Regions from separate parts of the Nocardia sp. NPDC041819 genome, predicted to be linked through region 1. Evidence: predicted binding sites of a transcription regulator. Region 1 holds the regulator's gene; the other holds the start of a gene.

Region 1 (10,740 bases):
CCGCTGAATTCGTGGCCGAGCACCACGCTCTGATCCGAACGCATGAAGTGCTCGTATCCCGTGGCCACGGCCAAGTCGGACAGTTCGTCGGCGTGGGTGCGGGCATGCAGGTCCGAGCCGCAGATGCCGCAGCGCGACACGTCGATCAGCAGTTGACCGGCGCCCGGTCGGGGCGTGGGCAGCTCCGCGACCTCGAACTCGGCGGCGGTGACGACGGCGGCCCTCATGGCGGCTCCTCGGATCGACGGCGCACGGCGGCCGACCCGGCCACCCGCCGTCACCCTACTGCGCGCGGGCGCGCCGTGACTGTGCTCGGTGCACGGCGGTGGAGGGCCTCGCGGACCGAAGACAGCGAATGCCTCGATGACCCCTGCTGTGCGGCAGGTCACACACTGCGGTGGTCGTCCGGGAATTAATTCCCGGAGCCGCCCGTTGAGCTTTTCGACAAGATTGAGTGTGCATGGCTCAAGTTTCGGTTGACTCCGGAACTCCGGCGAGGCAGGATTGAGCCGACCACGCTCAGTGTTGCTGGGGCCGTGCTCCGTGAGGTGCTAGGGGCGAGGTCTCGCGGCGTCCTTCATCGGACGTCGCAGGGCGGTTTTCGCCCGGCACCGACACACATTGGTACGTCAACTAGGAGGAACCACAATGGCTCGTGCGGTCGGAATCGACCTCGGGACCACGAACTCGGTCGTCGCCGTTCTCGAAGGCGGCGAACCGGTCGTCGTCGCCAACTCGGAAGGATCGCGCACCACCCCGTCGATCGTCGCGTTCGCGAAGAACGGCGAGGTGCTGGTCGGCCAGCCGGCCAAGAACCAGGCCGTCACCAACGTCGACCGCACCATTCGCTCCGTCAAGCGGCACATCGGCACCGACTGGACCGTCGAGATCGATGGCAAGAAGTACACGCCGCAGGAGATCAGCGCGCGCACGCTGATGAAGCTGAAGCGCGACGCGGAGTCCTACCTCGGTGAGGAGATCACCGACGCGGTCATCACCGTGCCCGCCTACTTCGAGGACGCCCAGCGGCAGGCCACGAAGGAAGCGGGCCAGATCGCGGGCCTGAACGTCCTGCGCATCGTCAACGAGCCCACCGCGGCGGCGCTGGCCTACGGCCTGGACAAGGGCGACAAGGAGCAGACCATCCTGGTCTTCGACCTCGGTGGCGGCACCTTCGACGTCTCGCTGCTGGAAATCGGCGAGGGCGTCGTCGAGGTCCGCGCCACCTCCGGCGACAACCACCTCGGTGGTGACGACTGGGACGAGCGGGTCGTGCAGTGGCTGGTCGACAAGTTCAAGGCCAGCTCGGGCATCGACCTGACCAAGGACAAGATGGCCATGCAGCGGCTGCGTGAGGCCGCCGAGAAGGCCAAGATCGAACTGAGCTCCTCGCAGAGCACCTCGATCAACCTGCCCTACATCACCGTCGACGCGGACAAGAACCCGCTGTTCCTCGACGAGCAGCTGACCCGCGCCGAGTTCCAGAAGATCACCTCGGACCTGCTCGACCGCACCCGCGCGCCGTTCCAGTCCGTGATCAAGGACGCGGGCATCAAGGTGTCCGACATCGACCACGTGGTGCTCGTCGGCGGCTCCACCCGTATGCCCGCCGTCTCCGATCTGGTCAAGGAACTGACCGGCGGCAAGGAGCCCAACAAGGGCGTGAACCCGGACGAGGTCGTCGCCGTCGGCGCCGCCCTGCAGGCCGGTGTGCTCAAGGGTGAGGTCAAGGACGTCCTGCTGCTCGACGTGACCCCGCTGTCGCTGGGCATCGAGACCAAGGGCGGCGTGATGACGAAGCTCATCGAGCGCAACACCACCATCCCCACCAAGCGCTCGGAGACCTTCACCACCGCCGACGACAACCAGCCGTCGGTGCAGATCCAGGTGTTCCAGGGTGAGCGCGAGATCGCCTCGCACAACAAGCTGCTCGGCTCCTTCGAGCTGACCGGCATCCCGCCGGCCCCGCGCGGCGTGCCGCAGATCGAGGTCACCTTCGATATCGACGCCAACGGCATCGTGCACGTCACCGCGAAGGACAAGGGCACCGGCAAGGAGAACACGATCAAGATCCAGGACGGCTCCGGCTTGTCCAAGGAGGAGATCGACCGGATGGTCAAGGACGCCGAGGCGCACGCTGCCGAGGACAAGGCCCGCCGCGAGGAGGCCGAGACCCGCAACCAGGCCGAGTCGCTGGTGCACCAGACCGAGAAGTTCATCAAGGAGAACGAGGACAAGGTCCCCGCGGACGTCAAGTCCAAGGTCGAGGCGGCCATCGCCGAGGCGAACGAGGCCCTCAAGGGCACCGACATCGCGGCGGTCAAGGCGGCCGTCGAGAAGCTGGCGACCGAGTCGCAGGCCCTCGGCCAGGCCATCTACGAGGCCTCCGCCGCGGACGCCGCGGCGCAGGGCAACGGCGCGTCGAGCAGCGCGCAGGACGATGACCAGGTCGTGGATGCCGAGGTCGTGGACGAGCCGGTCGACACGGAGAAGAAGTGACCGAGGGCAACTCTGAGAAGGAGCCGATCACCTTCGTCGACAACCGGAAGATCGATCCGGAGACCGGTGAGATCAGGCAGCCGGCCGCGGACAACGGCGCCGCGGCCGCGCAGGCCCCGGAGGCGGGCAACGGTGCGGAGAACGGCAACGGCGGCGACGCGCTGGCCGACGCCATCAGCGGTGAGCTCGCCGAGCGCACCGCCGACCTGCAGCGGCTGACCGCGGAGTACGCCAACTATCGGCGCCGGGTCGAGCGCGACCGCAAGGCCACGATCGATTCCGCCAAGGCGTCGGTGGTGACCGAACTGCTCGGCGTGCTCGACGATCTCGATCGCGCGCGGGCGCACGGCGACCTCGATTCCGGTCCGCTGAAGTCGGTGGCCGACAAGCTGTCGACCGCGCTGCACAAGCAGGGTCTCGAGGAGTTCGGTTCGGAGGGTGAGCCCTTCGATCCGACCCTGCACGAGGCCGTGCAGCACGAGGGCTCCGGCCACGATCCGGTGATCGGCATTGTGATGCGCAAAGGCTATCGCTTCGGCGATAGGGTGCTTCGGCACGCACTCGTCGGGGTAACCGACGGCGTGGCCGATCTGACGGAAAACGCCGAACAGCCGACCGAAGAGGCATCGGATGATGATGCCGGCGCGAACGACCAATGATGCGAGAGGAGGAGATGCTCGGTGAGCCAACGGGAGTGGATCGAAAAGGACTTCTACAAGGAGCTGGGTGTTTCCTCCAGCGCCTCGCAGGACGAGATCAAGAAGGCCTATCGCAAGCTCGCGCGTGACTTGCATCCGGACGCCAACCCCGGTGACAACAAAGCCGAGGAGCGGTTCAAGGCCGTCAGCGAGGCGCACGCGGTGCTGTCGGATCCGGCCAAGCGCAAGGAGTACGACGACACTCGCAAGCTCTTCGCGGGTGGCGGCTACGGTCGCGGTGGGTTCGGATCCGCTGCGGGGGGCGGCTTCTCGCAGGAGTTCAACATCGGGGACATCTTCGGCGGCGGCGGCGCCGGCGACGGTGGCCTCGGTGACCTGCTCGGCGGTCTGTTCAACCGAGGCGGCGGCACGCGGACGTCATCGAGCCGCCCCCGGCGCGGCTCCGACGTGGAGACCGAGACGACGCTCGGTTTCCGGGAGGCGGCCCAGGGTGTCACGGTTCCACTGCGGATGACCAGCCCGTCGCCGTGCACCACGTGTCACGGCAGCGGCGCGAAACCGGGCACGAGCCCGCGGGTCTGCCCGATCTGCAACGGAACCGGCATCGTCAGCCGCAACCAGGGCGCGTTCGGCTTCAGCGAGCCGTGCGACGAGTGCCGGGGCAGCGGATCAATCATCGACGATCCATGCGTCGACTGCCACGGCAGCGGCATCCAGAACCGCACGCGCACGATCACGGTGCGGATTCCCCCTGGAGTCGGTGACGGGCAACGGATCCGGCTGGCCGGTCAAGGCGAGGCGGGACTGCGCGGGGCGCCCTCGGGCGACCTCTATGTCACCGTCCACGTCAACCAGGACAAGGTCTTCGGCCGCAACGGCGACGACCTGACCCTGGTGCTTCCGGTCAGTTACAGTGAATTGGTGCTCGGCACCACGGTTTCGGTGCCCACCCTGGACGGCCGGGTCGGCGTCAAGGTGCCTCCGGGTACCGCCGACGGCCGCACCCTGCGGGTACGCGGCCGCGGTGTGCCCAAGCGCGGCGGCGGCGCGGGTGACCTGCTGGTGACGGTGAAGGTCGCGGTCCCGCAAAAGCTGGACCGCGAAGCCGTCGAGGCGCTCGAGCGCTACCAGGAGGCGGAGCGGGCCGGTGGCTTCGATCCACGTGCGGGATGGGCAGGTGCGTGATGTCCTCGGAACCGAAGAACGCGTCCGGCGGGTCGCGGGCCGAGTTCTTCATGATCTCGGTGGCGGCCCAGCTGGCCGGCATGCACGCGCAGACACTGCGCACGTATGACCGTCTGGGACTGGTCACGCCGCAACGTACTTCGGGCGGCGGTCGGCGCTACTCGGCCCGGGACGTGGAGCTGCTGCGCGAGGTGCAGCGGTTGTCCCAGGACGAGGGCGTCAACCTCGCGGGCATCAAGCGCATCATCGAGCTGACCAATCAGGTGGAGGAGCTGCGGCAGCAGGTCGCGGAACTGTCGGCCGAGCTGGAGCGAACGCGGGCCGGATACCGTCCCGACCTCGCCCCGCAACGCAGTACCGCGCTGGTCGTCTGGCAGCCACGGCACCGTCGCGAGGACGGTCAGCGCAGACGATAACCGGCACGACGACGGCCCCGGCCTCGATCGCACATCGCGATCGGAGTCCGGGGCCGTCGTCGTTTCACCGCCGCTGCCGCCAATAATTTGCTGAGGGTAAACCAGGGCATGTTCGACGGAAGTCGTGCGGCGGAGTTCATTTCGTTGTCGAATCAACTGGGCGTTTCTACCATAGATATGTGTACGGAAACGGTGCGGTTTGCCCGGTTTGGTACTCGGCCGAGGGTCTTCATGTTGCCCCGATGTCGCTAGAACAGACCAATCGGGACGAAATCGACTAAGTGCCCCTTAACTTTTCAGTGTGCATATGACTGATTTCGCGTCAGATCTACGGTCTTGCAGTCGGTTTCTGTGGCGTGTCTCGCTGAATATCCTCGTTTCGACGAAATTACACGCGTGGTGTTCCTTCGAAAGATTCCGTTGCTGGCAAACCTCGCCTACACTCCTTTCCGTCGGCTGCTGTCGAGTGGCCCCGCAGCACCTCACTCGCCGGCAAGGTTCGTGAACGAGTGCGAAATGGGGTTGTGACATCAATGGATTCACGCGCTGTCGCTTTGATCAGAACAACTTTCAAGGCGGTTGCTGCGGAGGATGGGGGGCCGGAGAAACTGGCGAGATCGTTCTACGCGATCTTGTTCACCGACTACCCGCACGTCCGCGATTTCTTTCCCGCCGCGATGGACTCCCAGCGCGATCGCCTGGTCAAGGCGATCTCCTACGCGCTGGACCGATTGGAAGAGCCCGACAAGCTACTGCCCTTCCTGGCCCAACTCGGTAGGGATCACCGCAAATACGGCGTGCAGCCCGCGCACTACGCCGCCGTGTCCACCGCGCTGAAGACCGCCGTCAAGGTGTTCGCAGGGACCGAGATGTGGACCGACGAGGTCGACCGGGCCTGGGACGAGGGCCTGAAGATCATCGCCGACACCATGATCGGCGCGGCGGAGAAGGAGACCACGCCGTCGGCGTGGACCGGCACGGTGATCGAGCGCCGCGAGGTGCTGCGCAACCTCGTCGTCGTCCGGCTGCAACTGGACCAGCCGATGCGCTACGCCGCGGGTCAGTACCTGAGCGTGCAGATCCCCTCGCGGCCGCGCATGTGGCGCTATCTCTCGCCCGCCGTGCCCGCGAACACCAACGGTGAGATCGAGTTCCACGTCCGCAGTGTGCTGGGTGGCTGGGTCAGCTCGGCCATCGTCGGCCAGACCGTCGTCGGCGACCAGTGGCTGCTGGGCTCACCGCTCGGCGGCCTCGGCGTTCCGCGCAACACCAAACGCAAGATGCTGATGGTCGGCTGCGGCACCGGGATCGCGCCGCTGCGCGCCCAGCTGATGTCGATGGCGATGCGGCGGACCAATCCGAAGGTGCATCTGTTCGTCGGCGGGCACCACCCGTGCGACCTCTACGACCTGGAGACGTTGAGCAAGCTGGCGATGGCCAACCGCTGGCTCACCGTCACGCCGGTGAGCGAACACGACGAAAACCCGTGGTGGTACGCGGAACCCGACGAGCCGCGCACCACATGGCCCGGCCTGGAACCCCGCGTGACCGGCCAGATCGGCAAGGTCGTCGCGAGCTTCGGCGCCTGGTCCGACCGCGATGTTCAGATCGTCGGTTCACCGTCGATGGTGCAGACCACCAAGTTCCGCCTCATGGCAGCGGGAACCCTGGCGAAAAACATCCGCCACGACCCGCTGTACTGAGTTGATTGCCAGCGCCTGCGGCGCTGGGTGTTCGCGGCCCTGTGTTGGTTTTTCCAGCATGCTCGATCTCGCCTCGCTCGAAACCGGGAGTCGAGGTGCGCCGGGCGCGTGCGATGGTGATGGCACGACTTGGAGTTCTGTCGTTGCGGTGCCGCTTGGACTACTCGCGGTGTGCCCTGCGAATGGCCCAGCGACCGGTCAGAGGCCCTCGAATTGGATGCGCTCCGGGGGTGTTCCGGTTTCCAGGAGGCGGTCGACCGTGGTCTGGACCATGGCGGGGGAGCCGCAGACCAGCACTTGGTGCTCGCGGAAGGCGCCGTGCGAGCCGAGGACTTCGGCGAGCGTGCCGTAGAGCAGGTCGTCGGGTGAGAAGCCGATGTCGACCCGGGACTGCTCGTACCACTCGTCGACCCAGTGCGGGTCCTCCAGGCTTTCCACCACGGGGATGACGGTGAGCCAGGGCAATTCGGCGGCCAGCAGGAAGAGCATGTCCGAGGCGTACAGGTCGCGGGGGGAGCGCCCGCCGACGAAGAGGTAGGTCGGCGGCGGGGAAGGCTTGCGCGCCAGTTCCAGGATCTGGGCGCGCATCGGCGCCAATCCCGTGCCGCCGGCGATCATGACTACCTCGTCGCCGTCCGGGTCGACCCAGAACCCGCCTGCCGGAGCGCCGATTCGCCACTCGTCGCCCGGCTGCGTGTCGGCGACGATGGCGGCGCTGCACCAGCCGCCCGGCACCGTGCGCACGTGGAACTCCAGCTTGCCGTCCAGCGAGGGCGGCAGCGCGGGGGAGAACCTGCGGCGCACGCCGGGGTGCTGCGGAACTCGCACCTCGACCGATTGCCCGGCGGCGAACGGCACGAACTCGCCGATCAGGCGGATCACCGCGAGATCGTGCCGGAGCCGATGATGGCCGACCACGGTCGAGGTCCACTCCGGCGCTTCATGACCGTTACCGAGCATGCTCGGATCCCCCAACGGGGCCTCCTTCGTTACACAGGGTCGCAGCTGATGTTCTGCTCCGGCGTGCCGACCGCGATGAGCGCGCGCTGGGTATCCGCGATCATCCGGGCCGATCCGGCGATCTGGATCTGGCGGTCCGCCCACGCGCCGAAGCTCGCGACGACGGCGCCTAGATTACCGATCAGGCGCCGGTGCATGCCGTACGGTGCGTCCTGCGGCGGATGCGGGTACCACCACGGATTGGTCTTCTGTTCACACACCGGCACGATGGTCAGCCACGGGTTGCTCTGCGAGAGCTGCCACATGTTCTCCACGTCGTACAGATCGCAGGGATAGCGGCCCCCGATGAAGAAGTGCACGCGCGGATTGATGCCGCGCTGGCCCATCTCGATCAGCTGGGCGCGCAGCGGCGCGATGCCGGTGCCCGCGCCGATCATGAGCACGTCGCGGCCGCTGTCCCGGTCGACGCGCAATCCGCCGAGCGGGCCCGCGATCCGCCAGCGGTCGCCGACCCTGGTCTCGTTGACGATCGCGGGGCTCACCCAGCCGCCGCGGATCTTGCGCACGTGGAACTCGATCTCGCCGTACGGATTGGACGGGATGGCCGGGGAGAAATAGCGCCACATCTTGGGCCGCTGCGGGATCGTGACCGGCACGTACTGTCCGGCCTGGTAGGGCACCGGCCCGTCGGATTGCAGCCGCACGATGGCCAGGTCCTCCAGCACGCGGCGATGGCCGACCACGGTCGCCTCCCACACCGGCTGCGACTTGTCGGAGTTGGCGCCGATGGCCATGGACGCGGAGATCAGGATGGTGATGTCGCGCCAGCCCTCCTCCAGGCTCCGGTTCCAGGCCGCGCCGTTGTAGGCACGGAACGCCGCGAGCAGCGCACGGCCCGCCACGTCGTAGTGCGCGGCCTCGACGCCGTACTTGCGATGGTCGCGGGCGAGTTGCTCCAGGAATTTCTGTGCCCGGTCCCAGTCCTCCAGGTGATCGAGCACGTACTGGATGGCCGTGGCGATGCGCTTGGCCTGCATCTCCATGGCGGGCGGGAACAATTCGCGCAGCCGGGGATTCTCGGCGAACAAATGTCCGTAGAACGCACTGACCAACCGCTCGGGTCCATTCGGTGACTCGATCACCGAACGAAAATTGGCGCGGACCAGCGCAGCCGAACGCGCATCCACGACGTGGAGCTTCCTTTCCCTCAGTTCTGCCCGGGGACATACCCGTTACCGGCGGTCTCCCGCCGACAAGTATCCCCGAAAATGCCGTGGTCGTGTGGGTATAGGCATACCTTCGCCTTCGCTCCGGCCGGGCACGGGCTGGAGACGAACTACCTCCGGCCGCGACCGTCGGTGCCGTAGGACCCGGCCAAACGGTAATCGGTGGGCAAACGGTAGATGTTGCTGACCCTTCGGTAACCGGAGCCACGGACGGACGGCACCGCGGCTTCGCGGCCCGTCCCCGCCGAGCAGACGCCGGTCACGACCCGGCGCCGGCCCGAACCGCGGGCACGACCTGCTCGGTATAACGACGGATCTGCTCGACCGGTTCCCCCTCGGTCGGCCAGAAGACGAATCCGTCGATCCGCTGGTCACGGTGCAGAACCAGGAGATCGTCGACCCATCGCGCGGCAGGACCCTCCAGGAAGCCGCGGTCGGTTCCGTCCGCGGTGATGGTCCCGGACACGTTCAACACCCGCCGCACCGCCAGTGGGTCCCGGTCCGCCGCGGCGGCGGCGTCATCGATCCGCTTGCCCGCGTCGGCGAGGAACTCCGGCGGCGCCCACGCGGCCGACGGCACCCAGCCGTCGGCGGCGCGTCCGGTGAGCTCGAGCATGCGCGGGCCCCGCGCGCCGAGCCAGATGCCGGGATCGTGCCGCGGACGGGGACCGGGATGCGCGCCCGCGAGGGAGTAGAAGGATCCGGACACCCGGACCGATCGCGCGTCGCTCCACAGGGCGCGGATGACCGCGATCGCCTCGCCGAGGGCGCGCACCGCTTCGCCACCGGTTCTGCGCGGTCCGCCCATCCCGGCCACAGCGTCCCAGAACGCGCCCGCGCCGAGGCCGAGCTGGATCCGGCCGTCGCTGATGATGTCGAGCGAGGCCACCGATTTCGCGAGCAGCGCGGGGTGGCGCAGCGGCAGGTTCGCCACGTCCGGGAAGAAGGTGATCCGCTCGGTCCGCGCGACCAGAGTGGTGATCAGGGTCCAGGTGTCCAGGAAACGGCGCTGGTAGGGGTGGTCCTGGATGCCGATCAGGTCGAGCCCGGATACTTCGGCGTACACACTCAGCTCGGCGAGCCTGCGGAAGTCCTCGGCCTCCGGGATCAGGAACAGGCCGAATTGGGGCACTCGGGTGATCAGCGCACACCTCCGGGGGTCTCGCGGGCGGCCGGCCCAGCGGGCCGGTACGGCTCAGATGGCCAGCACGGTCTTGCCGCGTGCGCCGGGCGCTCCGATGACCGCGGGTCCCTCCGCGAGCGGGACGGTGGCGTCGATCGGCACGACCACGTCACCCGCGGCGACGCGCTGGATCAGCCTGGCCAGCTCCGGCGCTTTGCCCTGGGATTCGATATTGCCGCCGTTGATCGACCGCGCGCGCAACGCGTCCTCGTCGGCGGCGAAGGTGGTGGAGTAGACCGTGCCGCCGTCGCGGACCAGGGTGGTCAGTTCTGCGAGCGCCTCGGGCGGGCTCACCAGGTCGAACAGCACGTCGATGCCGTCCGGATGCGCGGCGGCGACCTGGTCGCGCACCGGGGCCGCGGTGTAGTCCACCGTCTCGGCCGCGCCCAGCCGGGTCATCTGATCGGCGGAACCGCCGCGCGCCGTCGCGATGACGTGCGCGCCCGCGATATTGGCCAGTTGCACCAGGAAGGAGCCGACGCCGCCGGTCGCGCCGACGATCAGCACGGTCTGGCCGGGCTTGATGTGCGTGGCGTCCACGAGATCCTGCGCGGTGACTCCGGCGGTCGGCAGCGCGGCGGCCGCGACGGTCGGCACGCCGGGCGGGATCGGCACCAGAGTGCCGCCCTCCGGGAGCACCGCGTACTCGGCGAAGCTGCCGTGGCCCACCGGCGGTGTGAGGAACTTGCCGACCACCCGGTCCCCGACGGCGAAGCGGCTGACGCCCGCGCCGATCGTGGCGACGGTGCCCGCCCCGTCCACCCCGAGGATCATCGGGAAGTCGTGGGGCAGTCTGCCGTCCAGGATCCCGGAGGCCACTTTTCGGTCGAAGGGGTTCACCCCGGCCGCCTGGAGTTGGACCCGCACGGCTCCGGGTCCGGGTTCGGGCATCGGCATCTCGGCCAGTTC
Region 2 (10,740 bases), 300 kb from region 1:
ACCGGCAGTCCCCGCAGTTCCGGATGGCGGCGGAACTCCACCGCCGCCTGGAACTGGTCGAGATCGACGTGCAACAGCCATCTGGCCACACCCCGTTCTTACCCCAGTGCTGCGACATCGCGCATTGCGCTGATCACAGAACAGAATTAAATTCTGGTTATGAAGATTCGAGATCGGTTGCTGTTGGCGGCCGAGCGACAGTTCGCCGAGCACGGGGCGCTCGACGCGACGCTGACGCAGATCCGCGCCGCGGCGGGCGCCAGCGTCGGCGCGCTCTATCACCACTTCCCGGACAAGGCCGACCTGTACCGGCAGGTGTGGGCCAACGCGCTCGCGGACTACCAGGAGCATTTCTGGGCAGCGGTCGGCGACAGCACCGACGCGCGCGCGGGCGTCACCGAGGGCGTGCGCGAGCACCTGCGGTGGGTCGGCGAAAATCAATACCGCGCAACCGTGCTCACCTCCGCGCGTCCACCAGGGGTGCGCGAGAGCGAGAGCAATCGCCGCTTCCTTTCCGACGTGACGCGGTGGTGGCGCACGCACGCCGGATACGGGACGGTGCGTGATCTTCCGATCGATCTGGTCTACGCGCTGTGGCTGGGCCCGGCGCAGGAATACACGCGACAGTGGCTGGGCGGCGAAATGCGCGTCGGCCCGGCCGAAGTCGCGGGCGAACTCGCCGACGCCGCCTGGCTCGCCCTCGCCGCCGATCGCACCCGAGCCGCAGCGGAGGTCTCCCGATGACGACAACCATCGCCCTCGACCTGGACAGCGCCGAGAAGATACTGGCCGCGCAGCCCTTCGCCACACTGGTGGGCACCCAGATCACCGCGTTCGGCGACGGCGCGGCCACCCTGGTCATCCCCCTCCGCCGCGAATTGACCCAGCAATTCGGTTACGTGCACGGCGGCGTGCTCGCCTACGCCGCCGACAACGCCCTCACCTTCGCCGCCGGTACGGTGCTCGGCGCGAATGTGCTCACCGGCGGTGTCACCATCACCTACCTCCGCCCCGCCGCGGGCGAGCGTTTGCGCGTCGAGGCAGCTGTCACCGGCGCGACGCGCCGCCAAGCGGTCGCCCACTGCGAGATCTACGCGGAAAGCTCGGGCCGCGAACCCGTTCTCTGTGCGGTGGCCCAGGGCACCACCCGGCTCGCGGAAGCCGATCTGACCGGTGCGAATACCGGCGGCTGACCAACGGTCTGTCCGCCCGCTCGGCAGCATGCGAACGGCCGGGCACGGAGTTTCCGTGCCCGGCCGTTCCAGCCCAGGTCAGGCAGTAGCCGCGAAGGCAGGCCCCAACGCGGGTTCGGCCACCGGCTCGATGGCGTAGGCGAGGATGTCGGCCACGTCGGCGACGGGGCGGACATCCAGCGCGGCCAGCACTTCCGCCGGGACGTCGTCCAGATCCGGCTCGTTACGCGCCGGGATGAACACCGTCTTCAATCCGGCCCGCTGGGCGGCGAGCAGCTTCTGCTTCACGCCGCCGATCGGCAGCACCCGTCCGTTCAGCGTGACCTCACCGGTCATGCCGACGTCCGATCGCACCTGCCGTCCCAGCGCCAGCGACACCAGGGCGGTGACCATCGTGACGCCCGCGGACGGGCCGTCCTTGGGGACCGCGCCGGCCGGGAAGTGGATGTGGATGTTGCGATCCAGCACCGTCGGCTCGATGCCGATCTCCTCCAGGTGCGAGCGCACGTAGGTCAGCGCGATCTGCGCGGACTCCTTCATGACGTCGCCGAGCTGACCGGTGAGGGTCAGCGAGCGCTCCCCCTCGGCGGCATTCGCCTCGATGTAGAGGACGTCGCCGCCCGCGCCGGTCACGGCGAGACCGGTGGCCACCCCTGGGACGGCCGTGCGTTCGACCGAATCGGGGGTGAAGCGCGGGCGACCCAGGTAGTCCTTCAAGTCGGCGAGACCGATCGTCAAGGTGTCGGTATCCACCTCGTAGCCCAGGTCCGGGTCGTAACCCGCCGCCGCGGGGACGGTTACGCGCTCGGACAGCCGGGTGGCCGCCTTGCGCAGCGCCTTGGCGACCAGTCGTTCCATCTGCCGAACGCCCGCCTCCCTGGTGTAGTTGGCGGCGATCTCGCGCAGCGCCTCCTCGCTGATCGTGACCTCCTCGGCGGTCAGCGCGTTGCGCTCCAGTTGCCGCGGCACCAGGAAGTCGCGCGCGATGGCCACCTTGTCGTCCTCGGTGTAGCCGTCGACGGTGATCAGTTCCATCCGGTCCAGCAGCGGGCCGGGGATTGTCTCCATGACGTTCGCGGTCGCGATGAACAGCACGTCGGACAGGTCGAGGTCCAGATCCAGGTAGTGGTCGCGGAAGGTGTGGTTCTGCGCCGGGTCCAGCACCTCGAGCAGGGCGGCCGCCGGGTCGCCGCGGAAGTCCGAGCCGACCTTGTCGATCTCGTCCAGCAGGACGACCGGGTTCATCGATCCGGCTTCCTTCATGGCGCGGACGATGCGGCCGGGCAGCGCACCGACGTAGGTACGGCGGTGCCCACGGATCTCGGCTTCGTCGCGCACGCCGCCCAGGGCCACGCGGACGAACTTTCGGCCGAGGGCGCGCGCGACGGATTCACCCAGCGAGGTTTTGCCGACGCCGGGCGGACCGACCAGCACCAGCACCGCGCCGGACCCGCGTCCGCCGACGACCTCCAGGCCGCGGGCGGCGCGGCGAGCGCGGACGGCCAGGTACTCGACCATGCGGTCCTTGACCTCGTCCAAACCGTGGTGGTCGGCGTCCAGGACCGCGCGGGCGGCCGAGACGTCGGTGCTGTCGGTGGTCTTCACCGTCCACGGCAGCTCCAGCACGGTGTCCAGCCAGGTCCGGATCCAGCCCGATTCCGGGCTCTGATCGCTGGCGCGCTCCAGTCTGCCGACTTCGCGCAGCGCCGCCTCGCGGACGCTGCCGGGCAGATCGGCCTGCTCGACGCGGGTGCGGTAGTCGTCCGCGCCGTCCGGCTCGTCCTCGCCGAGTTCCTTGCGGATGGCGTTGAGTTGCTGGCGCAGCAGGAATTCGCGCTGACTCTTCTCCATCCCCTCGCGAACGTCCTCGCTGATCTTCTCGCTGATCTCGGCCTCGGCGATGTGCGCTTTGGTCCACTCGATCAGGGTGGTGAGCCGCTCGGCCACGTCGGGGGTCTCGAGCAGCTCCCGCTTCTGGTCAGCGGTCAGGTACGGGGCGTAGCCCGCGGTGTCGGCGATGGCCGACGGGTCGGTCAGCTGATTGACCGCGTCGATGATCTGCCAGGCCTCGCGGCGTTGCAGCACCGAGACGACCAGCTTCTTGTACTCCGCGGCCAGTTCCTTGGTGCGGCCGTCGGGGGTGGGTGTCTCGACCGGCTCTGCCTCGACCCACAGCGCGGCGCCGGGGCCGGTCACCCCGTGCCCGATCTTGGCGCGCCGTTCGGCCTTGAGGACGGCCGCCGGGGCTCCGCCGCGCATACGGCCGACCTGTTCGATGGTGGCGACCACACCGTAGGTGGCGTAGCCCTCGTTCAACCGCGGCGCGAGCAGCACGGCTTCGGTCTTGGCGGCCCGTGCGGCATCGATCGCGGCCTGCGCCGATTCGTCCAGTTCGATGGGCACGACCATGCCCGGCAGCACGATCGGATCGGTCAGGAACAGCACCGGCAGGTTCTGTGGTGTAGTCACGTCTTCGACCCTTCCAAAAGTTGAGCGATGCCTACTCAACCCCGGGGTGTTCGGGTTTGTTCCACCCCGACCGGTCCGTTCGCTGACGGCGAAGTCCCGCTTCGCGTTGACACCTCGTCCAAGGCAATGAGAACGTGGGGACCTTGGTATCTCATACCGGCGGTACCGCCGGATCGGCTTAGGGAGTCCCATCGATGTCGTCGCTCGCCGCTGGCGTGTTCATCGACTGGGAGAGCTTGACCGGGCAGCCGAAGTTCGTGGTCGACCTGATCACGTTTCCGATCTTCAGCGCGCTGGCGGGCTGGCTGACCAACTGGACCGGCGTGCTGATGCTGTTCTGGCCGATCCGGTTTCGCGGCGTTCGCATTCCCGGCCTGCACGTGCTCTACCCGTACTTCCCGCGCCGGGTCCAGGTGCTGCCGACATTTTCCGGCGACGGCCGCCGCCTCGGCTTCCAGGGCTTCATCCCGGCACGCGCGGAGAAGATGGCCAGCATCTGCGTGGACAAGGCGCTGATGCGGATCGGCAGTCCGAAGGACTTCATCCACGAACTCGATCTCGACGGTATCGCCGACTACATCGCGGTGCTGGCGCGGGAGCAGGTGCGACCGCTGGTGGACGAGCTGATGTACCGGGACAACCCGGACCTGTGGCGCACCGTGCCGCGCGCCGCCAAGCAGCTGATCTACCAGCGGGTGGATCGCGAACTGCCCGCCCTGTCGCGTCGCGCGTTCGCCTCGCTCGGCGACAACGTCGACCAGCTGATCGGCATCAAGGGCTTCGTGATCCGTTACCTGGAGGACAATCCGACCATCCTGAAGGACCTCACCACCACCATCGCGGCGCCCGAGCTGCGGTTCATGGTCCGTGTCGGCTTGCTCGGCGCGCCCTTCGGCGTGCTGCTGGCGCTGTACATGCATGTGCACCAGAACATTCCGGTGCTGGGCTGGGTGCCGGGCTGGGTGATCGTACTGCTCGCCTCGGCGGCGATCGGTGTGATCGTGAACGTCATCGCGGTGAAGATGGTCTTCGAGCCGGGCGACCCGCAACCGAGGTACAAGTACCTGTGGAAGCAAGCGCTGCTGGCGAAACGGCAGCCGCAGGCGGCCACCGATCTGGCACACATCCTGGCCTACCAGGTGCTGACGCTGCCCAACTTGTCCAAGGAACTGCTGGAGGGCCCGAACGGGGACAAGACCAGGCAGCTGCTGGAGCGCTTGATCGCCGACGAGATCAATCGTCAGCTCGGCCCGACCACCACACTGGTGCGGGCCGCCCTCGGACGCCGCCAGTTCGACAACCTCACGGTGGGCGCGGCGGGCGCGGCGGTCGGCTTGGCCCCGACCCTGGTCGAGGACGAGGAGTTCAACCGGGAGCAGGCCAAGACCATCGATGAATTCGCGGCGCGCAAGTTGCGGCGGCTCACGCCGGGGGAGTTCATGGAGATGTTCTACGCGTCCGTGGAACAGGACGCGTGGCTGTTGTATCTGCACGGCGCGGTCCTCGGGCTCGTGGTGGGAGCCGCCCACCTGCTGATTTTCGGCTGGTAGCGGGCCCGCGTCGGCCGATATAAAACAAGCACGCTTGCCTTTTTTTGGTCTCGCTGCGATGCTGGACCCGGCGGCGCACGAGGCGGTGCGCCCGGTAGCGGCAGGGGAACTGATGGCTGACCTAGAGGCGCTGCTCGGCGACTTCGCCGACGAATGCGCGGACCTCGAACGACTCGTCGGCCCGTTGGCGCCCGAGGGGTGGGCTCGCGCCACACCCGCGCCCGGTTGGACCATCGCCCATCAGATCGGCCATCTGGCCTGGACCGACGAGATCGCGACGATCGCCACCGCGGATGCCGCGCGCTTCGGGGAGTTGCTGACCGAAGCGGGGCCACGTGCGCTCACGTTCGTCGACGAAGCCGCCGAGAAGGCCGCAACCGAACCGCCCGCCGAGCTGCTGGATCGATGGCGGCGTGGACGCGCCTCGCTCATCGCCGCGCTGCGCGCCGCGCCCGCGGGCGTCAAGTTGCCCTGGTTCGGTCCGCCGATGAGCGCCGCGTCGATGATCAGCGCCCGCATCATGGAGACCTGGGCGCACGGGCAGGATGTGGCCGATGCCCTCGGCGTACACCGCACGCCCACGGCGCGGCTGCGCACCGTGGCCCATATCGGCGTGCGCACCAGGAACTTCGCCTACACCGTGCACGGAAAGACGCCGCCCGCAGCGGAATTCCGGGTCGAATTGACCGCCCCGGATCGCACGATCTGGGGGTGGGGTCCGGAAGACGCCGAACAGCGCGTGACCGGACCGGCGCTCGATTTCTGCATGCTGGTGACCCAACGCCGCCATCCCGACGATCTGGCGCTCGGGACGCACGGCGACGACGCCGCGGAATGGCTCACTCTCGCACAGGCTTTCGCTGGTCCGACCGGCGCGGGAAGGGCAGCGGGTCAGTTCGCCTGACCCGCCTACACCCGGCCCGTCGACGACGCTTCGGAGCGGGCGAGCGCCACACTTGGGTGCGCCGTGTTCATGTCGACGGCCGGACGCCGTTGGCCGGGTGTCTCGAGTGGCAGTCGAGAATGGCGCTCGCCAGCTACCGACTATTTACCCGTCGGTGCGTTCACGGAAACATCGACGCCGTTTACGGCGCGGCGACGCCAGGCGATGCCGCGCCTTTCCCGGATTGCCCGCTGCTCCCACACGAGACCATTCGCACGCCGCCGATCCACCGCGACACACAGCCGGTGATCGAGCCCGCCCCGGCCGTCCGCTGCCCGGACCAGCACCGACCGGCCACCTTTCGCCGCGCCGACTGTGATCCTGCTCTCTTCGATGCGACACCCCGCCCGACCCCACAGGTAATCTGGACGGGCGTACAGCTTCCCACGGTGCTGGTCGCTGTGGGGAGCAGCGTCGCAGCGAAAGGAACGCATCGTGACAGCACATCGACCTGCCCAGGTCGCGCGGCACGCCGCCATCGTGCTCGCCGGTGCCGCCAGCTTGAGCCTGACCGTCGTGGCGGGCGCGTATGTCGTACAGCAGATCGCCGATATGCAGCGCCCGGCGACTCGGATCGCCGCGCCGGTCACTCCGCCCGCCCCGGACGAGCCCGACCATGGCCGCCGGTACACCCCCTATCCGGTACTGACCGGCACCAGTTTCGTCCTGCCCGCGGCTGCTTCGGTTCCGCGTGCGGCCGAGCCGGACACCGCCAAGCCGGAAACCACCGCGCCGCACGTAGATTCGCCTACCGCGCGGCCCGCTCCCACACCTGTCGGCGGCAAGGTGCGATTCGGCGATGCCTATGTCGGCGCGCAGGTCGCACAGGTCGAGGACGACACCGTCTCGGTCACCGTGGACACCAACGCTTTGATCATGCTGCCGGGCTACCTCCGCTCCTCCGGCCCCACGTCGGAGATGCCGGCCGTGACCACGATGCGCACCGACCTCGATACCCACAGCGGTGAAGTGCGGATGGCGTTCTCCGATCCGCGACTGGGCGAGCACGACCTGCGCTTGAACCGGCACTCCACGCCCGCACCCAGCCGTGACCTCGAACAGCGGACCACCGAACGCGCGCCCGCCCCCGCGCACGGCGGAGCGGATTCCACCGTCATGTGAGCTACCGCTTACCCTGCTCGGCATGAGCGCCTACGACTTCTGCGTCATCGGCGGCGGCATCGTCGGCGTCGCGACCGCGCACCGGATCCTGGCGCGCAATCCCGGTGCGAGCCTGGTGCTGCTGGAGAAAACCCAGCGGCTGGCCGCCCATCAGACCGGCCACAACAGCGGAGTCATCCACTCCGGCATCTACTATCCGCCCGGCAGCCTGAAGGCCACGCTGTGCCGCCGGGGCGCTCGCTGGACCAAGGAATTCGCTGCCGCCCACGACATTCCGTACCGCGTCTGCGGAAAACTACTGGTCGCTACGGACGACGCCGAATACGAACGCATGCTCGCGCTGCACGAACGCTCGATCACCAACGGCGTGGCCGTCGAACTGATCGACGCCGCGGAGCTCACGCGGCGGGAACCGCACGTCACCGGCGTGGGGGCCCTTTTCGTCCCGGACACCGGCATCGTCGACTTCACCCGGGTGACCGAAGCGCTCGCCGAGGAAGTCCGCGGCGCGGGTGGTGAATTCGTGCTCGGCGCCGAGGTCGCCACGCTCACCGAGACTTCGGATGCCGTGACCGCCGCGGGACCGGCCGGCTCGTGGACGGCTCGCCGCACGGTGATCTGCGCGGGCCTGCAAGCCGACCGGATGGCGCGGGCGGCCGGGCTGCGCACCGACTTTCGCATCGTTCCCTTCCGCGGCGAGTACTACCAGCTGCCGCAGGAGCGAAACGGTCTGGTCAGCACATTGATCTATCCGATCCCGGATCCCGGATTGCCTTTCCTCGGCGTGCATTTGAGCCCGACGATCGACGGCGCGCTGACCGTGGGGCCGAACGCCGTGCTCGGACTGTCGAGGGAGGGCTACCGCAAAGGCAGTGTCGACCTGCGCGACGCGCGAGAAGTCCTCGGATTCACCGGATTCCATCGCGTCGCCAAGGCGAATGTGCGCACCGGTCTGCGGGAACTGCGCAACTCGCTGTTCAAGCGCGGATACCTCGAGCAGTGCCGCCGCTACTGTCCGGAGCTGACGCTCGCCGATCTGCGGCCCCGCGAGGCGGGCATTCGCGCCCAGGCGGTGCTGCGGGACGGAACACTGGTGCACGACTTCATGATCGAGCGCACCGAGCGCTCGGTTCATCTGCTCAACGCCCCCTCACCTGCGGCGACCTCGGCCATGCCGATCGCGGAGCACCTTGTCGACCAGCTCTGAGGACGGCGCGAACGACCTTCCTCCCAAGCAACCATTCGGTCGCAACCTGGCGAAATAACGGACGAAATCCCGCAGAGCCCTCGAATAAAGAGGAGAGCTGTAGTACTTTTAACGCCAGTCGTGGGACAGGGAGGGCCTATGGGCCACATCAAGTACGCGAGTGACGTCGGAGCGCCCGTCGAGGTCGCTTTCAGCTATACGGACAACCATCTGTTCGTACCGGATTGGATGTTCGGCATCGCGGACTTCGTACCGACCGGCGACCAGGACCGCGGACTCGGCGCGGTCTTCGCCACCACCACCCGCTTCGCGATCTGGCAACCGACTTCCACCTGCGAGATCACCGAACACCGCCACAACGCGGTGATCGGCTATACGCTGCGCGGACGGTTCTCCGGCACGTTGCGGCTGCGCTTCGACCCACTCGGTTACGGGCGCTCGGTGCTGACCTCCGAGGCGGAGTACAGTCCACCTCGCGGAGTGGTCGGGCGCCTGAGCACCGGCTTGGTGGACGCCGCGGTCAAATCGGCGCTGCGGCGTACGGAGGCCCGGTTACGGAGGGAGATAGAGGAATTCCACGGTACCGATCTTGTCGGTCGGATTGCGTAGGGTGCCAGCCATGATCATCGTGAGCACCGACGGATCCTGCCTCCGCAATCCCGGCGGCGCCATCGGCTGGGCTTGGGTCAATCATCAGGGCTCCTCCGCCAGCGGGGGAGCTGCGTCCGGAACCAACCAGGTCGCGGAGTTGCGCGCGGTGCTGGAAGCGATCGTCGCCCATCCAGGGTCCGAACCCCTGCTCATCGAGAGCGATTCGCTCTACGCGATCAAATGCGCCTCGGAATGGGTATCGGGCTGGCGGCTCAACGGCTGGCGCACGTCCACCGGTGGCGCGGTGAAGAATGTCGAACTCGTCCGGCAGATCGATCGGGCCATCTCGAGCAGGCCGGGGCCGGTCCGCTTCCGTTGGGTCCGTGGTCATGTCGGCAACTACTTCAACGAGCAAGCCGACGCGCTGGCCGGAGAAGCGGCTCGGCAGGCCGCGGTCACCGCGGCTGTCGCCGAGGCGAACACCGTGGAAATGCTCGCGGTGACTGTGGAGGAAGCGTCGACGGCGCCGGAAGCGCCGAAAGACAAGGCCGCGGGGAAGGCGGCCGCGCCGTCGGCGCCACAGGCTTTGACGCTGTTCTGATCCGCCGGATCGTCGCAGGCCGCCCGAATGACCTCCGGCGGTGGTGGCTCGGCCCACCGCCGGAGGCGCTCGGCTAGTTACCCGGCTGCGGCGCGGGCTGGCCGGACGGCGCCTGCTGCGGCGCGCCCGGAGCGGGAGCGCCGGGCAGACCGGTACCGGCACCCTTCAGCATCGGCGAATCGAGCTTCTCGACCAGCCACTTGTCGCCGGACTTCTGCAGCTGGGCGATCACCACGACGAACTGACGCTCGGGGTTGGCCTGGGTGAAGTTGGTCCGATACTGCGTGAGGGTCACCAGCACCTTGGCCGAGGTCTTGTCACCGGCCTGGTAGCCGCACTGCACATCGTCGGCCCAGGACTTGACCTGTGCCTGCACCATGGCGTCTTTCAGCGCCTTGGTCGCGTCGTCGAACTCCTTGAGGAACTCGCCCGTCGAGCCCGCCTTCACCGTGGTGAAGTAGTCGTCCAGGTTCTTCGAGTAGTCGTAGACCGACACGTCCTTGCCGAATGTGCACGCGGCGCTCGTGGAGTCGCGGATCGCGTCGAGCTTGTCGCCGCGGTCCTTGCCCTGCAAGAAGAACACCACCACCGCGGTGATCGCGGCGACCGCGAGCACGCCGGCCACGAACGCGGCCACCAGCGGAATCGAGGTGGACTTGCCGGACGGTGCGGAGGCCGCCGCCTTGGGCGAGTCGCTCTTCGCGGCCGGCTTCGCGCCGGCCTCGGCCTTGTCTGCCTTCTCCGCCTTGGACAGCTCGGGCTTCGCCGCGCCGGCGGCGTCCTCCGACTTCCCGGATACCGCGTCGGTGCCCTTGTCGGAGGTGGCGGCCGTGGTCTCGGCGTCCTTGTCGGTCTCGGCGTCGTCGGTAGACATCGATAGAACCTGCACTTTCCCGGCGCGCATCGGTGCGCACCGATTGGCTTCAGCGGCCCGCGGCAGCGAACCTTACGCGTTTCACCGGCGAGTATGCCCGCCCGACGGGAGGACCGCAGGGCCGGGTACGACTCACCGCACCGGAGGCAGGGTCCGCTCGTTCGGATCCACACCCGGCGGCATGTGCGCG

Evidence for each region. Region 1 encodes HspR, which represses chaperone genes until heat shock. Its sites were predicted from a motif close to ANNTGAGTNNNNNNNACTCANNT; they were not measured.
Region 2: a site for HspR is predicted at 3,681-3,703, ahead of lon (endopeptidase La). Genes of this name have one in related genera too.

Annotation. Positions count from the first base shown of each region.
Region 1 is NZ_JBVJAP010000002.1:731,827-742,566, forward strand. Features, by position in the region: gene ACZ6DL_RS10075 (zinc-binding dehydrogenase) at 1-227, opposite strand, end outside; gene dnaK (molecular chaperone DnaK) at 649-2,499, shown strand; gene grpE (nucleotide exchange factor GrpE) at 2,496-3,158, shown strand; gene dnaJ (molecular chaperone DnaJ) at 3,180-4,343, shown strand; gene ACZ6DL_RS10095 (heat shock protein transcriptional repressor HspR) at 4,343-4,759, shown strand; gene ACZ6DL_RS10100 (globin domain-containing protein) at 5,293-6,462, shown strand; gene ACZ6DL_RS10105 (FAD-binding oxidoreductase) at 6,661-7,422, opposite strand; gene ACZ6DL_RS10110 (globin domain-containing protein) at 7,452-8,609, opposite strand; gene ACZ6DL_RS10115 (LLM class flavin-dependent oxidoreductase) at 8,908-9,780, opposite strand; gene ACZ6DL_RS10120 (NADP-dependent oxidoreductase) at 9,844-10,740, opposite strand, start outside.
Region 2 is NZ_JBVJAP010000002.1:433,131-443,870, reverse strand. Features, by position in the region: gene ACZ6DL_RS08780 (DNA polymerase IV) at 1-89, opposite strand, end outside; gene ACZ6DL_RS08775 (TetR/AcrR family transcriptional regulator) at 160-744, shown strand; gene ACZ6DL_RS08770 (PaaI family thioesterase) at 741-1,193, shown strand; gene lon (endopeptidase La) at 1,272-3,602, opposite strand; gene ACZ6DL_RS08760 (DUF445 domain-containing protein) at 3,857-5,212, shown strand; gene ACZ6DL_RS08755 (TIGR03084 family metal-binding protein) at 5,325-6,116, shown strand; gene ACZ6DL_RS08750 (hypothetical protein) at 6,591-7,277, shown strand; gene lhgO (L-2-hydroxyglutarate oxidase) at 7,300-8,484, shown strand; gene ACZ6DL_RS08740 (SRPBCC family protein) at 8,623-9,093, shown strand; gene ACZ6DL_RS08735 (ribonuclease H family protein) at 9,104-9,676, shown strand; gene ACZ6DL_RS08730 (hypothetical protein) at 9,750-10,550, opposite strand; gene ACZ6DL_RS08725 (MlaD family protein) at 10,683-10,740, opposite strand, start outside.